2 regions of the Blautia sp. An46 genome follow, and region 1 is predicted to be linked to the other one. Evidence: predicted binding sites of a transcription regulator. Region 1 holds the regulator's gene; the other holds the start of a gene.
The links. Region 1 encodes NrdR, which represses ribonucleotide reductase genes. Its sites were predicted from a motif close to CACAANATNTTGTG; they were not measured.

Region 2: the regulator NrdR is predicted to act here: its motif matches at 1,457-1,470, upstream of nrdD (anaerobic ribonucleoside-triphosphate reductase).

The regions. Positions count from the first base shown of each region.
Region 1 is NZ_NFIF01000001.1:43,865-49,582, reverse strand. It holds gene B5G00_RS00200 (DUF4867 family protein) at 1-574, opposite strand, end outside; gene B5G00_RS00195 (transporter substrate-binding domain-containing protein) at 802-1,344, opposite strand; gene B5G00_RS00190 (TIGR01212 family radical SAM protein) at 1,490-2,419, shown strand; gene B5G00_RS00185 (DUF4364 family protein) at 2,423-2,935, shown strand; gene nrdR (transcriptional regulator NrdR) at 2,983-3,432, opposite strand; gene B5G00_RS00175 (FprA family A-type flavoprotein) at 3,444-4,607, opposite strand; gene B5G00_RS00170 (M42 family metallopeptidase) at 4,821-5,718, shown strand, end outside.
Region 2 is NZ_NFIF01000023.1:14,530-20,247, reverse strand. It holds gene nrdD (anaerobic ribonucleoside-triphosphate reductase) at 1-1,381, opposite strand, end outside; gene B5G00_RS15840 (DUF4250 domain-containing protein) at 1,621-1,794, opposite strand; gene clpB (ATP-dependent chaperone ClpB) at 1,869-4,475, opposite strand; gene B5G00_RS15830 (alpha/beta fold hydrolase) at 4,706-5,458, opposite strand; gene B5G00_RS15825 (sugar O-acetyltransferase) at 5,575-5,718, opposite strand, start outside.

The DNA of each region.
Region 1 (5,718 bases):
CTTCGATACCGGCTTCTTCATGGGCAATGAGCCATTTGTTTCTTGCAAACAGCAGCTTGTCCTCCTTTGTATTGTTCTGAGCCGCTGGTGCATCTGTGTTAGTTCCCTTTGGAAGGATCACTGCTGCCCGGAATTTATTTCCGTTTACATTGCAGGGCGCATAGTGAAGCGTTGTGGCATACACTTCGATGACAGTTCCTGCCGGAATCAGGAAGGCTTCCATCTTTCCAGTGTCATATGTACCGTCTTCCTCAATATCCTGCTCTTTTCCCAGGATCAGGATCATATCTGTCTGGGCCACGTTCACCTCAGAATCTCTGTGGTACTCTACTGCATTTAAAAGTACATTATTTCCATTGCAGTAGCCCACCTGGACAGGCATTCCTCCATAAAGGCTGTAGCCAATCTTCTCCACGCAGGGACAGGCTTCCAGTTTCTCATCAGAGGCCACATATACCACATCATCTGGCTGAGGGGTCTCTTTCAGAGCTTCCAGCAGATCGGAAACATCGATTCCCTGAATTACTTTTCCGTAGGTCTGAAAGGCTTTATCTGTTACCTTCAAAATTTCCATCTGGGACTTACCTCCTTAATTAGTTTAGTCATTAAACTATATCTTTATGCTACCATCTCTATAGAAAAAAAGCAAGTTATTTTTTCGGAAAATCTCTTCTTTTTGCTGTTATTCAATCATGCAGCTGACCCCTGTACAAAAAGAAAGCAGACCTGTCATGCCAGAACATTTGATTCTCTGACTATAACAGGTCTGCGCTTTCAGGCAGCTCCAAAGCTCTCTTTAAATTATATCGTAATATCTTTTCCAAAATATTTATTGGAAAGCTCTGAAAGAGTTCCGTCTTCTTTCAGTTCTTCCAGATTTTCTTCCAATGTATCTGCCAGAGAGTTTCCCTTTCTGGTAAATGCCGCAATCTGGTTTTCTTCCTCTTCTGCCCCAATCTGGTCCTGCACAGAAGAAAGATCCAGATAGGGCTTTGTATGTCCGTAATGTATGGTATTCCACTGACTGATGCCCACGGAAGACAGTACACAGTCATAGACCTCCCCATCCAGAGATTTCAGCAGATTTTCTTCTGATGTGTCTACGATTTCCAGTTCCATATTCATTTTATCCGCCAAAAGCCCTGCCAGTTCTACCTCAAAGCCTTCCGGCTGATTATTTTCCGAAGAAAGATAGCACATTTCTTCAATGCCAAGATGCATCCCCACCCGCAGCACGTCATTTTCCAGGGTTTCCCTGTTTCCAGCTAGAAAGCATCCAGACAAAGACGGAAGAAGCAGCGTGAGCAGAAGTAAAAAAATTCCTCTATTAAATACTCTTTTCATACAGTTTTCTCCAATTATTTCAACCTGTCATGAAAACAATATCATGTAACCTCCCCTTTGTCAATGCGCCGAAGAATACCCGGCACTTGTAAAAGATTTTTTCAGATGGTATGATAAAGGAAATATTTCAGGGGAGAATGAAACTATGGAAAGCTGGAATGGAAAACCTTATCACTCTTTTGATTACATGCTGAAGGAACGCTTTTCCTGCAAGATATATAAGACAGCTCTCAACGGAGGCATGACCTGTCCCAACCGGGACGGCACCCTTGGAGAACGGGGCTGCATCTTCTGCAGTCAGGGAGGCTCGGGAGACTTTGCAGGAGACCGCCGGGACTCTATCACAGAACAGATCAACAAGCAGGCGGAAAAACTGGCTCAGAAAAGAAATGCATCTGCTTTTATTGCTTATTTTCAGGCCTACACCAATACCTACGCCCCTGTGGAATATCTGAGAAAAATCTATACAGAGGCCATAAATCATCCTCAGGTAGCGGCTGTTTCTATTGGCACCCGCCCGGACTGTCTGGGTCCAGATGTACTGGCTCTTCTGGAAGAGCTGAATCAGATAAAACCGGTATGGATAGAGCTGGGGCTTCAGACCATTCATGAAAGGACTGCAGCATATATCCGCAGAGGATATCCTCTCTCCTGTTTTGAAAAGGCTGTGAAAGCTCTTCGGCAGCGGGATCTGGATGTCATAGTCCATACCATTCTGGGACTTCCCGGTGAAAGCCGCCAGGATATATTGGAAACTATGGAATATCTGAACCGTCGGGATATCCAGGGGATAAAGCTCCAGCTTCTTCATGTACTGAAAGGGACTGATCTGGCACAGGACTATCTGGAAGGCAGATTTTCCGTCTATACCATGGAAGAATATCTGGACATCCTTATTGATTGTCTGGAACACCTTTCCCCTGATATCGTAATCCACCGTCTCACAGGAGACGGACCAAAAGATCTGCTTATGGCACCTCTGTGGAGCAGTAAAAAACGAACCGTCTTAAATACCCTGCATCATGAATGTAAAATCCGTCATGCTTATCAGGGAAGATTATATAAGGAGGACTAAACTATGGCAGAACCTCTCACACTGTATAAACTGATGATCCTTTATATGCTGGAAAAATCGGAATTTCCTCTGACAAATGCTCAGATTTCTGATTTCATACTGGATAAGGGCTATACCACTTACTTTCATCTCCAGCAGGCCCTCTCGGAGCTCACAGACTCAGAACTTATCAAATCCACAACCGTCCGGAACTCTTCTTATTTCCGTATTACGCCCCAGGGCAGGCAGACACTGTCTTACTTTGAAGACCAGATTTCCGACGGCATTAAATCAGACATTACTGATTTCTTTAAGGAAAATATTATTAAAATACGGGAGGAGCTTTCTGCTGTGGCTGATTATTATAAAGGCCAGAAGGAAGGCTATCAGGTCCGCTGCCGTCTCAGTCAGGACAAGCTCTCCCTGGTAGACCTGACCATTGCCGTACCTACTGAGGAAGCTGCCAAAGCTATATGTATCAACTGGAAAGAGAAAAGCCAGAGTATCTATGAAAACCTCATTGAGTTTCTTCTGTAAAAAAGCAGCCGGCTGTCCTTTTCTACCCATGACAGCCGGCTGCTTTTTTATTTCATTACTTTTTTCAGTTCATCCATAAAGGTATCGATATCCTTGAATTCCCGGTAAACAGAAGCAAATCTTACATAGGCCACTGCATCCAGTTCCTTCAGCTTTTCCATAACGATCTCGCCGATCACAGTGCTGGGGACCTCCCGTTCCTCTTTATTGAAAACTTCCGTTTCAATCTCATCAATAAGCTCTTCTATTCTCTTCACGGGAATAGGCCTCTTATAGCAGGCACGCATAACTCCATTCTGCAGCTTTCCCCTGTCAAACTCTTCTCTGCTCTGATCTTTCTTGATCACAGTCAGGGGAATGGTCTCAATTTTTTCATAGGTAGTAAAACGCCTGCCGCACTCGTCGCACTGACGCCGTCTCCGGATAGAATTATTGTCCGGTACAGGTCTGGAATCAATGACCCTGGTATTATCCTGATTACAAAACGGGCACTTCATACTGTTCCTCCTTATGCAAGAACCGCCTTTGCCAGTGTTTTCATATTTTCTTCGTCTGCATCCTTCATCACAGACTTAATCGTAACTACAGGCTCGCAGATCTCTATATCTTTCATACCTTCAAAGTATGCCTTCATCAATTTTCCTGCCATAGGCGCCCAGGAACCATTTTCCACGATTCCCACTTTTCTCTTCTTATAAGTTTTAATCTTCAGATGATACAGGAAATCCTCCATGCAGGGGAACAGGTTTCCATCATAAGTCACGCCCATAACAATCAGACGGCTGTAACGGAATGCGCTGGAAATGGCTTCTGCCATGTCATCTCTTGCCAGGTCAAATACCTTTACATTTTCAGCTCCGTTCTCTTTAAGGATTTCTGCCATTCTGGCTGCAGCTTTTCCGGTATTTCCGTGAATAGACGCATATGCCACTACCACGCCTTCTTCTTCCGGTTCGTAGCTGCTCCAGGTGAGATACTTGCCGATATAGTATCCCAGGTTTTCTTTCAGAACAGGTCCATGAAGAGGGCAGATTGTCTGGATATCCAGAGTAGCGGCTTTCTTCAGAAGGGCCTGAACCTGGCTGCCATATTTTCCTACAATATTGATAAAGTATCTTCTGGCCTCATCGTCCCAGTCTTCTTCCACATCAGAAGCACCAAACTTTCCAAAGCCGTCTGCAGAGAATAAAATCTTTTCTGTCTGCTCATATTCCACCATAACTTCCGGCCAGTGGACCATAGGAGCCATGAAGAACTGCAGGGTATGATTTCCAAGACTAAGGGTGTCTCCTTCCTTTACCACTACACTTCTGGGAGCGAAATCCAGAGTAAAGAACTGAGGAAGCATGGAAAATACTTTGGCATTTGAGACTACCTGCATATTTGGGTATTTCTCTGCCAGAAGCTGGATATTTGAAGCATGGTCCGGCTCCAGATGGGATACCACCAGATAATCTGGTTCTCTTCCGTCCAATACTTTCTCCAGGTTGTCCAGCCACTGCTGGGTCCTTCTTTTATCTACTGTATCCATAACCGCAATCTTCTCATCTAAGATCACGTAGGAATTATAGGTAACGCCATTTGGTACCTTGTACTGGCTCTCAAACAGATCAATATCTTTATCATCTACGCCAATATACACAACAGAATCTGAAATTTTCATATCATACATAAATCTGTTCCTCCTTGGGGCTGCAAATTCATCAATCTCGCTGCAGACCGCAGAATTACGGCCTTTTGCGGAAATAATTTCATACCGCCTCTATTATATATGGGTTGAAAGAAATTTTCCACTGGTTTTTATAGAAAATTTCTGTTCCAGAGGAAAATCTTGACGGAATCAGCCGGGAAGAATAAAATGTATCCTGAGACAGGAGGTATCAAAATGGAAGAAATCATAAAATATATTTTAGAACAGGTTCAGAATCTTCTGGCTATTGACAGTCCCACAGGTTACACTACAAATGTGACGGACTATCTTATGACAGAATATAAAAGGTTAGGCTATACTCCTCAGAAAACCGTAAAAGGCGGCGTTCTCACAGATCTTGGGGGAAAGGAAACAGACAATGCTGTGCTCCTGGAGGCCCATGTGGATACTCTTGGGGCTATGGTCTCTCAGATAAAATCCAACGGACATCTGGCGGTTTCTCCTCTGGGAGGAATGAACGCCAACAATGCCGAGGCTGAGAACTGCCGGATCATCACCCGGTTCAACGGCATCTACGAAGGCACCTGTCAGCTGACAGACGCTTCTATCCATGTAAATGGAAAATACGATGAGACTTCAAGAAGCTTTGATGTCATGGAAATCCTTCTGGACGAAAAAGTTTCTTCCAGGGAAGATGTTCTTGCCCTTGGCATCATGGAAGGGGATATCGTGGCTTTCGAACCCAGGAGCCGCATTACGAAAAGCGGTTATATCAAAAGCCGTTTCCTGGATGACAAACTCAGTGCTTCTATTCTGCTGGGTTATGCAAAGTATCTGAAAGAAAACCAGATTACCCCTGAAAGAAAAATCTATCAGCATCTGACCGTATATGAAGAAGTGGGACATGGAGGAGCCGCTTCTGTTCCTCAGGGTGTCACAGAACTTCTGGCTGTGGACATGGGCTGTGTGGGAGAAGGTTTAAACTGCCATGAACATCAGGTATCCATCTGTGCCAAAGACAGCGGAGGTCCTTACAGCTATGATCTGGTATCTCAGTTAATTGCCGTGGCCAAAAAAGAGAACCTGGATTTTGCTGTGGATGTATATCCTCACTACGGTTCCGATGCAGAGG
Region 2 (5,718 bases), on a different contig from region 1:
TATGCCTGCACATCAAAGCCCGGTAGCAGAGGTCCAGTCTCTCGTCAAAAATCTTCCAGAATTTATCTTCATCGCCGCCGGAAGACAGAGCCACGTCCACAAGGTTAATGGTGACAACTCCCTGATTAAATCGTCCATAGAACTTATAGTTGCCCTCCTCATCTTTCCAGGGACTCAGGGCGCTTCTGCAGCCCATTACCGGGAAGCAGTTTCCTTCCTTAAGCTCTTTCATCTTCTTCTCGGAAATATAATCCGGCACCAGACGTTTTGCCGTACATTTTGCAGCAAGCTCTGTAAGATAGTAGTAAGGATCTCCTTCCTGGAGATTATCTTCTTCCAGAACATAGATCAGTTTCGGAAATGCCGGGGTCACCCAGACTCCCGCCTCATTCTTTACACCTTTGTATCTCTGTTTCAGAGTTTCCTCTATGATCATTGCCAGGTCCTTTTTCTCGGCCTCTGTCTTTGCTTCGTTAAGATACATGAATACTGTAAGGAAGGGGGCCTGGCCGTTTGTTGTCATCAGTGTGATCACCTGGTATTCGATGGTCTGAACGCCCTTTGTAATCTCCTTTTTCAGCCGTCCCTCAACGATCTGATTTAAAATATCATCTGAGTAGTCCACGCCGATGAGTTTCATTTCCTGAAGAACTTCTGTCCGAATCTTATCCCTGGATACCTGGACAAAAGGCGCCAGATGTGTGAGAGAAATACTCTGTCCTCCATACTGGTTGCTGGCTACCTGAGCAATGATCTGTGTGGCAATGTTGCAGGCTGTTGAAAAGCTGTGGGGCTTCTCGATCATAGTGCCGCTGATCACCGTACCGTTCTGGAGCATGTCTTCCAGATTGACCAGGTCGCAGTTGTGCATATGCTGGGCGTAATAATCGGAATCGTGGAAATGAATGATCCCCTGATGGTCTGCCTCTACAATATCTTCCGGCAGCAGCATTCGCTGTGTCAGGTCCTTGCTGACTTCTCCTGCCATATAATCCCTCTGTACACTGTTGACTGTAGGATTTTTATTGGAATTTTCCTGCCGGACCTCCTCATTATTACATTCGATCAGTGAAAGGATCCGGTTGTCTGTGGTATTCGCCTTACGTACCAGAGAACGTTTATAACGGTATCTCACATACTGTCTGGCCAGCTCAAATGCCCCTGTAGCCATAATCTGATTTTCAACCATATCTTGGATTTCTTCCACAGCCACTGCCCGGTTCAGCTTATTACATTTGAACTCCACAAATTCTGCAATGTCCTCAATCTGGGCGTCTGTCAGGCTTCTGGTCTCTGATGAACTGTCTGCCTTCCTGACTGCCGCTTCGATTTTCTTTACGTCAAATGCTTCTTCCGAACCATTTCTCTTAATAATCTTCATATCTTTTTTCTCCTTGCTGTATCTATCTGAAATGACCTGGTTATACTTCATATATTGGTCCAAGGCCTATTCTAATACAAAATATAGTATAGCGCAATACCCAAAATACATTATCCTGTGTTTTTAAAAACTGTTCAGCTATGAGCTCAGACGCACAAAACAGGCCTAAAACCTGTTCCGGAAAGCTCCGGCACCAGTTTCAGGCCTGCCCTTATTTTTTCCGTATTCTTCTGTATCTCTTATACAAACTGATTTCTGGCTCTGTCATACTCGTAGTCAATCCCCGCCAGCTTTGTCTTAATCTCTTCTGGATTCAGTCCTTTGTCCTCACACATAGAAGAAAAGGATGCATAGAAATCACGAAGCTGGGTATTTACATAGCTTAAAAGCATTACCGGATCCTTGGGTATCATGGTCTTCCTCCTTTAATCCCGGATATTCACTGGAGCCGTTTCAGTCTTCCAAAAGCCAACAGCCTCCTGAAGCATCAATTCTCAGGAGTATCCTGAACAGATTCCCTGTGAGCCGTAAGCTGGCCGTTCTCCAGATCTATGATGATCCTGTCATCTGCTCTTACGTCTCCGGAAAGGATCAGTCTTGCAGTAAGAGTTTCCACATACTTCTGTACATACCGTTTCAGAGGGCGGGCGCCGTAGACAGGGTCGTATCCGCCTTCAATAATATAATCTTTTGCGGCATTTGTCAATTCTATAGATAATTCCTGGTCTCTCAGTCTCTTATTAAGATCTGCCATGAGCAGGTCTACGATACCGCCGATATTCTCTTTGGTAAGAGGCTTAAACATGATGATCTCATCTAGGCGGTTCAAAAATTCCGGACGGAAATGGGCCCGCAGGTCCTTCTCCACCATATCCCGGGCCTCCTGTCTGATCTCACCATTTTCCTCAATGCCCTCCAGCAGATAGGTAGAGCCAATATTAGAGGTCATAATAAGGATGGTATTCTTAAAGTCCACAGTCCTGCCCTGAGAATCTGTGATACGTCCATCATCCAGCACCTGTAAAAGCACATTAAACACGTCAGGATGGGCCTTCTCGATCTCATCAAAAAGGACTACGGAGTAAGGTTTTCTTCTCACTGCTTCTGTAAGCTGTCCTCCCTCTTCGTATCCTACATATCCCGGAGGCGCTCCGATCAGTCTGGACACAGAATATTTCTCCATATATTCACTCATGTCGATGCGGACCATATTCTGCTCATCATCAAAAAGAGTAGCCGCCAAAGTCTTAGCCAGCTCTGTCTTACCAACGCCAGTAGGGCCAAGGAACAGGAAGGAACCGATAGGCTTGGTAGGATCCTTAATGCCTGCCTTAGAACGGATAATGGCGTCTGTCACCTTAGAAACGCCCTCGTCCTGTCCGATTACACGTTTGTGAAGCTCATCTTCCAGATGAAGGATCTTGGTACGCTCTCCCTCAGTAAGTTTTGCCACAGGAATTCCCGTCCACCGGGAAATGATCCTGGCAATCTCATCTTCCGTCACGCTTTCGTGAACCAGAGACAGATCCTGGTTCTTTGCTTTTTCTTCCTCTATTTCCAACTGTTTCTGCAGCTTGGGCAGTTCTCCGTACTGAAGCCTTGCTGCCTCGTTCAGGTCATAGTCTCTCTGGGCTTTCTGGATCTGGTTATTCATATCTTCAATCTGCTCCCGCAGTTTCTGAAGATGCTCTACTGTAGTTTTCTCATTATCCCACTGAGCTTTCTGACTGTTAAACTGGTCCTTCAGTTCCGCCATTTCCTTCTGGAGCTCTACTAGCCGGTCCTGGCTGAGACGGTCATTTTCTTTCTTAAGAGCCGCCTCTTCGATCTCCATCTGCATGATCTTCCGACGCAGTTCATCCAGCTCTGCAGGCATGGAATCCAGTTCTGTCTTGATCAGGGCGCAGGCTTCATCTACCAGGTCAATAGCCTTATCCGGCAGGAACCTGTCGGAAATATACCGGTCAGAAAGAGTAGCCGCAGCTACCAGGGCGCTGTCTGTGATCTTTACCCCATGGAAGACCTCATAACGTTCTTTCAGACCACGGAGAATGGAAATAGTATCCTCCACTGTAGGTTCGTCAACCATAACCGGCTGGAACCTTCTCTCCAGAGCAGCATCTTTTTCAATATATTTCCGGTATTCATCAAGAGTAGTCGCACCGATACAGTGAAGCTCTCCTCTTGCCAGCATAGGCTTCAGCATATTTCCCGCATCCATGGCTCCGTCAGTCTTTCCGGCTCCTACGATCAGGTGGAGCTCATCAATAAACAGGATAATCTGGCCTTCGCTTTTCTTAACCTCTTCCAGAACGGCTTTCAGCCTTTCCTCAAACTCACCTCTGTACTTGGCTCCTGCCACCAGAGCCCCCATATCCAGAGCAAAGATTTTTTTATCTTTCAGTCCCTCAGGCACGTCTCCCTGGACAATCCTCTGAGCCAGACCCTCAACGGCTGCAGTTTTACCTACTCCTGGTTCACCGATGAGCACCGGGTTGTTCTTGGTCTTTCTGGAAAGGATCCGGATCACATTCCGGATCTCACTGTCCCGTCCGATTACCGGGTCCAGCTTCTGCTCTCTGGCTTTTTCCACCAGATCCTGTCCGTATTTATTCAAAGTGTCATAAGTGACCTCCGGGTTATCTGTAGTCACTCTCTGATTGCCTCTTACTGTACTTAAAGCCTGTAAAAACCGTTCCTTGGTAATCCCGTATTCCTGCCACAGTTTCTTCATAGAAGGACTGGGATTATCCAACAGAGCCAGAACCAGATGTTCTACAGAGACATATTCGTCTCCCATAGCTTTTGCCTCATCCTCTGCACTTACCAGGGCTTTATTCAAATACTGGCCGATATAGGGCTGTCCTCCTGAAACCTTTGTCCTGGCATTCAGAGCCTGTTCTACTCTTGTAAGAAAATGTTCCTTCTGAATCTCCATTTTCTCAATAAGCTTTAATGTCAGACTGTCCTCCTGATGCAGAAGATTATAGAGCAGATGCTCCTGTTCAACCTCCTGATTGCCAAACTCATATGCTGTCTTCTCCAAATCCTGAACAGCCTGAAGCGATTTCTGCGTGAATTTACTGATATTCATACAAATCCCCTCCATTGTCTTATGAAATAGCCTGCTGTGCAGGCCTGGTTTTCTTGTTCTAGTGTTAATATAACACCTGTTGTTAGCAGTGTCAAGACTTGAGTGCTAAAATTTTTTGAAAATTTCGAACTAAAATTTCGCCATCCTTTTTATATGCCAAAAGCCGGTCTAAACGGCTGTACTCCGTTTAAACCGGCTCTCCTTTTTTCCAGGAAGTTGCTGAAATTCCTTTAAATGCCAATGAATTCCGTAATTACTTTGGCTGAAAGTTCTGCATTGGTTATAACTGACGGGTGTCCTCCAGTCTTAAAAATATGTACTCGCCCCTGCTGTACCTGCCGGCTCATTTCTGCGTATTCTTCCGGTAGATTTTTACGGCACATATCGTCCTCTAAGCTTCCCATAAAGAGAACAGGCATATGTAAAGTTTCTAAAGGTTTACAGAATAAAGGGCTTCTGTTTACTGCACATTCTATCAGTGCCTGTGTATTAAGGTCTACAACCCTTTCCCAATCTTCGCCCTGACACCATTCATAAAACTGCCTTGCATAGATATCTTGTTTCGCAGTTTCCCGTTCTTTTAATAAATTCACTGTAAAATCTTCATTTAAAGTTCTTCCATCAAAACTATCGGCAATGACCTTATCTATAAGGTCGGGGCGCTTCAATGCCGTATTTACGGCAACCCATGCTCCGCCGCTTGTCCCCAAAAGATTTACTTTCTCAATCTTTAAGTATTCAATAAGTGCGATTACCTGTTCAGCCTCAGCAGTCCAGAGATTTTCCGGAAACCTGTCAACTCTGTCTGATTGCCCGTTTCCCAAAAAATCCAGCAGGATAACTCGATAGTTTTCCTGATACAGCGGTAATATAAACTCAAACATAAGAGAGGAAGCAGTATCTCCATGGAGCATGATAAGGGGGGTTCCCCCTCCAGTTTCCTTATAAAAAATCTTTTTTGACTGATAATAAAAATATGGCATTCATAACCCTCCTAATCATTTCATCTTCTTAAATGATCAGCAAGGCGTAATAACAAAGGATACACCTTGCTATTACAATACTGTAAAGATACCCATACCTCATTTCTCCTTTCTGCTTACTCTATATCAATCAGCTTATCCTTATCATAATATTTTTCATCTTCTTCCGTAATCTCCCGGTAGACTTTACAGGGATTTCCAAAAGCAATCACATTGGCGGGAATGTCTTTTGTCACCACGCTTCCGGCTCCGATAATGCT